Linked DNA regions of Rosistilla ulvae. The protein of the gene in region 2 interacts with the protein of the main gene of each other region in a pairwise test. Links are inferred from orthologs where the notes say so. Each region holds a gene or a part of one and is shown on either strand. Other genes may lie near its edges.

What was found.
Region 1: the proteins of EC9_RS19620 (region 2) and dnaB interact in binary tests that used the Escherichia coli proteins (3 or more experiments, as listed by UniProt). The link is inferred for Rosistilla ulvae from one-to-one orthologs.

The regions. Positions count from the first base shown.
Region 1 is NZ_CP036261.1:2,782,349-2,785,528, forward strand. Bases 318-3,174 are described here. They hold dnaB (replicative DNA helicase), read left to right. Parts: upstream 318-944; coding sequence 945-2,405; downstream 2,406-3,174. Other genes in these bases: EC9_RS09970 (DUF72 domain-containing protein), read left to right, coding at 318-626; EC9_RS09980 (glycosyltransferase), read right to left, coding at 2,399-3,174. Outside these bases: more of EC9_RS09970, read left to right, coding at 1-317; more of EC9_RS09980, read right to left, coding at 3,175-3,180. UniProt on the Escherichia coli protein: The main replicative DNA helicase, it participates in initiation and elongation during chromosome replication. Travels ahead of the DNA replisome, separating dsDNA into templates for DNA synthesis.
Region 2 is NZ_CP036261.1:5,546,881-5,550,116, forward strand. What follows is about bases 292-3,204. They hold EC9_RS19620 (DnaA/Hda family protein), read right to left. Parts: upstream 2,552-3,204; coding sequence 1,031-2,551; downstream 292-1,030. Other genes in these bases: EC9_RS19615 (Crp/Fnr family transcriptional regulator), read right to left, coding at 292-1,000. Also shown: EC9_RS19610 (hypothetical protein), read right to left, coding at 1-278; more of EC9_RS19615, read right to left, coding at 275-291. UniProt on the Escherichia coli protein: Plays an essential in the initiation and regulation of chromosomal replication. Binds in an ATP-dependent fashion to the origin of replication (oriC) to initiate formation of the DNA replication initiation complex once per cell cycle.

The DNA.
Region 1 (3,180 bases), 2.8 Mb from region 2 along the record:
TGCTGCAAGGGGAACTGTTGGATCTCGATCCGTTTTTGGATCTCTTAAGCGTGTTGCAAGATCACGATCGCTTGGGCCCTTCGCGCCTGCAGTTGCCGCCGGCGTTCGACGGCCCGAAGCTACCGGTGTTGGAACATTTTCTCGAGTCGATGCCGGTCGAATTTCCGATCGCGGTGGAGGCGCAGCATCCCGACTTCTTCGCCGACGCTCCGGCGGGTCGCAAGTTGCATCGGTTGCTGAAACGGCTGCGTCTGGATCGGTCGATCGTGGCGGAGTGGGATCCGGACGACCCGGTCACGGAGGCCGCGGCCAACGAATCGCGGCGGATCCGCTTTCCCGAACAAGTTCGCTGCGATGCGACCGGCCCGATGCCGATGTTACGACTTTGCGGTGCCAGGTTGGATCAGCTTTTGGTCCCGACTTGGCTCGACGTTTGGGCCGATGTCGTCGCCGAATGGATCGTGAAAAAGAAGCGACCCTACGTGTTCATCGACGTCGAAAATGTGAGCGACGGACCGGTGATCGCAGAGATGTTTCACGAGCGGGTGCAAGCTCTGTTGCCCGAGGTGGCGGCGATGCCTCGATGGCCCGGCCGCGGGCTGGCGGTGCAGTTGCAGCTTTTCTAAGCCATTGAAAAAGTACAGAATTGAAGATTGGGGACGGCGCCGCGACTGTAAAGTCGCCCGCCGGTTCGGCAGCGGCTGGCCAATCTCTTCATCGCGGCACGGGCTTCCGTTTTCGAACACTTTGTCCACCGCAGCGGTTCCCGCAGTTGAAGCGGACCGAATATTGGAAATTAGTTTTTACCCCGATATTTGTCGGTCGGAATCGTCGCAGTCGACGGCCGCCGGGGAATCCGAGGGCCGTCGGGCTTGTCAATCGACGCCCGACACGACAGCATAATTAGACTCAACGGAATCGACTCGCTCAGGAGGCAGGCAGCTGTGATTGCAGAAGGCAACGACGACAAATTCAAAGGTTCACGCCGCGACAAGAAGAAGCCCAAGTCGACAGCTAGCGAAATTCTGCAACGCCAGCCTCCATTCGACTTGGAAGCCGAGATGGGCGTGTTGGGGAGTATTCTCCTGCTGCCGGAATGCTTGGATGACCTGGCGACGCTGCTGCGTCCCGACGATTTCTACGACGATGCCAACCGGATCCTGTTCACCCAGTTGCAAGAGATGCACGACATGGGTGAGAAGATCGACGTGACGCTGTTAGTCAGTCGGTTGAAGAAGGCGAAGCAATACGATCTGATGGGCGGACCGGCCTATCTTGGACGGCTTAGTACATCGGTCGCCAATGCGGCTCACGCGGTCTATTACGCGAAGATCGTTAACGAGAAGGCGATCTACCGCAAGCTGATCGAATCGAGCACCGACATTCTGCGCGACGCCTACGATCAAACGCAGGAAGCTCGCGAATTGGTCGCCAGTGCGGAACAGAAGGTGTTTGCCATCATGGACGGCAAACAATCCAATTCGGTCAACAGCATCAGCGATATTTTGCACCAGGCGATGGACCGGATCGACGCCCGTCTGCGAGGCGAGCACACCGATGGCGGTTGCGATACGCTGTACACCGATTTCGATGCGATGACCGGCGGCTTGCACAACGGTGAATTGGCGATTCTTGCGGCTCGGCCTTCGATGGGTAAGACCGCGTTTGCGATGAACATCGCCGAAAACGTTTCGATGCAGCTCCGCTACCCCGTCTTGTTCCTGAGTTTGGAAATGTCGGGGATCGAGTTGGCCGATCGTATGTTGTGTTCGATCTCCCGAGTCAGCGGTCACAAGCTGCGAAACGGTACGATCAGCAGCGAGGAGCGCGAACGCTTGGTGGAAAAGGCGAACGAGATCCACTCCGCGCCACTATTCGTCGACGATTCGCCTAGCCGAACGGTCAGCGAAATCGCCGCGGCGGGGCGGCGTATTAAACGTCGCGACGGCGCGTTGGGATTGATCGTGATCGATTACCTGCAGTTGATCGAGCCCGATAACTCGCGCGATCCGCGGCAGGAGCAGGTTGCGAAAATCGCGCGGCGTCTGAAAGGTATGGCTCGTGAATTGGAAGTCCCCGTGTTGTGCCTGTCGCAGTTGAATCGGCAGTCCGAAGAGGGCAAAGATCACCGGCCAAAGCTGAGCCATCTGCGGGAATCGGGGGCGATCGAGCAGGATGCGGATATCGTGATGTTTGTGCATCGCGAAGAGTATTACCATCGCGGCGAAGACAAGGAACAATACGCAGGCCAGGCGGAGATCATCATCGCCAAGCAGCGTAACGGACCTGTCGGCGATGTCGAATTGACCTGGGAAGGAGCGTTCACTCGCTTCCACAACAAGGCTCCCGAACGGCACAGCGAATTCGATCAGTACGCCGAATTCAGCGGACCGACCGATTATTGATCCAGCAGTTCGCTGTACAGATCGACGTGCCGGTCGATCATCTGGGCGACGGTGAAGTCGCTAGCGATCCGTTCCTGCCCGGCCTGCCCCAGTCGGGCCGCGCGTTCGGTGTCGGTGAACATTAACTGGTAGGCGTGTTTGGCGAATTCCGCCGACTCGCCTACCGGGGCTAGCATCCCCGTGACGCCGTTTTCGATCAGATCGCGGTTGCCTGGAATGTCCGACGCCACGACCGGCAGTCCGGCCTGCATCGCTTCGATCAACGCGTTGCTCTGCCCTTCGTAACCGCTGCCGATCCAGAACAGATCGAAGTGCGGAAGCAGTTCGGCGACGTCGTCGCGTGCCCCCGCAAACGTGACAGCTTGCCCGGTCGTAACCGAATCGCGGAACCGCTGCAGTTCGCCCATCTGAGGCCCATCGCCGATGATGACAAAGGTCGAATCGTTGCGAGCCGACTCCATCAGCTGAGCTGCCCAGATCAGATCGCGAAGTCGTTTCTGAGGCCACAGCCGGCCGACGGCAACGATCAGGCGGCGTTTAGGATCGATGCCCAGACGCTGGCAGGCCTCTTCCCGCGTGATCGTGCTCGCTGTGCGAGGCGGAATCCCGTTGGGGATCACTCGAAACAGATCGGGCTCGATTCCGTGAGCGGCATAAAAATCGCGGACTCCGCTGCTGTTGGTGACGATCGCGTCGGTCCGTTTGGCCAACGCGCGATCGATAACAAAGTGACGTGTTGTCTTCCATTGATCGACGCAGCGTTCACCGGCAACGA
Region 2 (3,236 bases):
GAAGGCAGATCATCGCTTGGCGACTTGTCGCGGCGGGCGTTGCGATATTCGGAAAACAGGTCGGCTTGCAACGCAAAGACCAGTTCGGCAGTTTCCCGCGACAGATTCAATTCCGCTTGCACTTCGGGAATTCGAAACAATGACATCATGCCACTGTTAAAAAAACGGAGCATCCCACCGCCACCACGCGTCGGAGTCTCCCGCTGAGCAACGGCAGGAGTCGCAAGGAGACTTAAAAACAACAACAGCAGCAAAGCCCCAGACGTGTTCGACTTCATATGGACGGGATTCCTGGTGGTGATTTTTCGCTATACGTTTGCCCCACGCTATCGGACAGTTCGCGGGGACGGAGCAGGACGATTTGTCGACGGGCTGCCGCGATGAAGCCCGCCGCCTTCAATTGCCCCAATACAATCGTAACCGATTCTCGCGTGCTACCGATCAAATTGGCGAGTTCTTGATGGGACAATTTGATCCGCAATCGAACTCCCACCTCCGCGGGAACACCAAACTGATCGGCCAAGTCCAACAGCAGATGCACCAAACGCTCGCGATTCGATTGGAACAACAGGTTTCGCAACCGGCGCTGAATCCGCTGGCGCCGCAGCCCCACCAATTTCGTAATCCCGACGGCAAAGCCGTTGGCGTGGGACATCAAGTTTAGCAGCTCGTCGGCGGGCATCTTCACGACCGTCGCAGCGCTGACGACTTCGACAAATTCATCGCGTTGCGATGGATCGAACAGGGCCAGTTCACCGAACAACTCACCGGGTTCGATAAAAGCGAGCGTCGATTGTTTGCCATCGGGAGTCGCGTGGCAGACTTTGACCAACCCACCGGTCAAGAAGAAGACGCTGTCGGCCGCGTCGTAGGGTAGATAGACAAGGCTGCGAACGGCAAACGAACGGATACGGCTGCACGCTTCCAGTCGCCGGATCTGCTCTGGCTGCAAGTCGGCAAATAGCTCGCACGATTTCAGATGCCAAACTTTTTCAGCCACGCCGAGAGCCCTTTGGTTTTGTCGTCAAACTCAACCCGAGCGTAACATATTCTGCACCGACTCTAAGACCTGCTTGGCCGGAATATTGCGATTCCCAATCGAAAACGCTTTGCCCTTTTCGACATCGCCAGCGATCCGACGCGTTGCCGCGATCACCGCGCTGTGACTGCGTTGGCCAAAATATTTGCCGATATCGCCGTAGGTTGCCCCGGTATGTTCGCGAGCCAAATACATCGCTAGCATCCGAGCCTGGCTGACATTGCGGCTTTGTCCTTTCGACTGCAACGCGTCCTTGGGCAATCCCATCGTGTTGCAGACCGCGGTTTGGATATCGGCAAACCCATACGACGAACTGCCGATCGAAATCAGATCGCTCAGGATCTCGGTGATCTGATCATAGGTAACCGGTTCGTCGTGCATGCTGACGAGCGCTTTTAGGCGACACGCGATTCCCGAGACGACTCGGCCATCGCCACAAACGTTGCCAGCGATATCCGCGAGCATCTGATGATCGATTCCCAGATCTTCGGCTTCGCACAATTGCTGAAGCATCTGCGTTCGCATCTCGTGATCCAACGGGGTCATCGAGCAGACCATTCCCCCAGCCATTCGGCCAGCGAGGTCCTGCCCCAAACCGGGAATCTCCATCGGGGGCCGGTCGGCCGCGAAGACCAACTGCTTCCCTGCTCGTACGATCGAATCGATCGTGTACAACATTTCACGCGATGTCGCCCGCTTGCCCGGCAGGAATTGAACCTCATCGATCAGCAACGCATCGACGTCGCGATAACGTCGACGGAAGCCGGGCAGACCGCTGCCGGTAACCGAACCGATAAAGTCGTTGGTGAATTCTTCGGCGGTCATCGAGATCACGCGTCGCAAGCGATGGCGGCGACGCAGTTCGGTGGCGACGACATCCATCAATTGCGTCTTGCCCGTGCCGTGAGTGCCCCACAGGAACAGCGGCGAAGCGGAGCCGGGCGTATCGCAGATCATCCGCGCCGCGGTGGCAGCCAGTTTGTTCGATTTGCCAACGACGATCTGATCCCATGACGCGACGCGACGTCGGCGAGCGGGCAACGGATCATCGCTGCCCGTGGTTTGAAACGACGAGACTTGCAACAACGGTTGAACGTTATCGACCGGCGGTTCGCTGCGAGCGCGTCGACGCGGTGCGGCAGCACGCTTGGGAGGATCGTCGGCATCATCGACAGCCGCGCTGTCGGTGGATGTTGTTTCGGCAGGGTCCGCCTGGACAGCGGTTTCCGCCGCCGCAGGTTCGGGCTTGCTAGCAGCCAGCTGCAGCGAAACGCCAACGCCTTCGCCACAGATATCCGCAACCGCTTGCCGCAGGTCGCCCATATAACGCGAACCGATCCGATCCAACGCAAATTGAGCCGCGACATCCACGATTACATCGCGACCAGCGCGACGACATTGGGTGATCTGGCCGAACCACATTCGGAAACAATCACGCCCCAAACGATTTATCAGTGCATCCTGTAATTCACCGGTGAGATCCTTCGCACCTGCCGTTTCCGTTACCGACATTCCGAGGACTTACTCTCCATCATGGATAGCCAAATAAACAACCCTGTCCGATGCTTCACCTTGCGCAAGCCTAGCAGGTCGAGTGACCCAGGCAGATAGCCATCCTTGATGACATCCGTCCTCCAGACGCGAGCTTACGCGATTTCCATCGGTTTCGCTTTGATGGGGCGATTGTAGGTTAGCTAGCATTCTCTTCAAGTCTTCCGCACAGCTTTTCCAAACGTTCCCTACCTGCCCCCCAAAAACCAGTCGGAAACGGACATTTCACCGTTTCCAAAACTTGTTTTCGACGCCGAACCCCTATCATCGCGATGTGGATAAAATGTCAACAATGAATCTGTCTTCGAGTGGCTAGAAAGCGACCGAAAGATAGCCTGAAGGCACCACATGAACGGCCTTTCGAACCTGGGCAAGATAGACCAGATAGCGCCGGTGCACGTGCGGGGTATGGGCCGCAATTCAGTGATTTGCGGGCAGAGAAGATTGTACCGCGCGGGCGGTTCAAGCGGGATCCCGGCGCGTCGCAAAACGCTTCGCCGAGTCGCCCGAGAGCGATGTCACGGACATCAACCTTCCGTCATGATTGATGTCGCGCGAACCGATGTTTGGAGATGGCATCCCGTTCCGCTGACGCGGCATCCATGCGATCTGCGGCCATTCCGCAGATCGGGGCGATCAGCAGGCC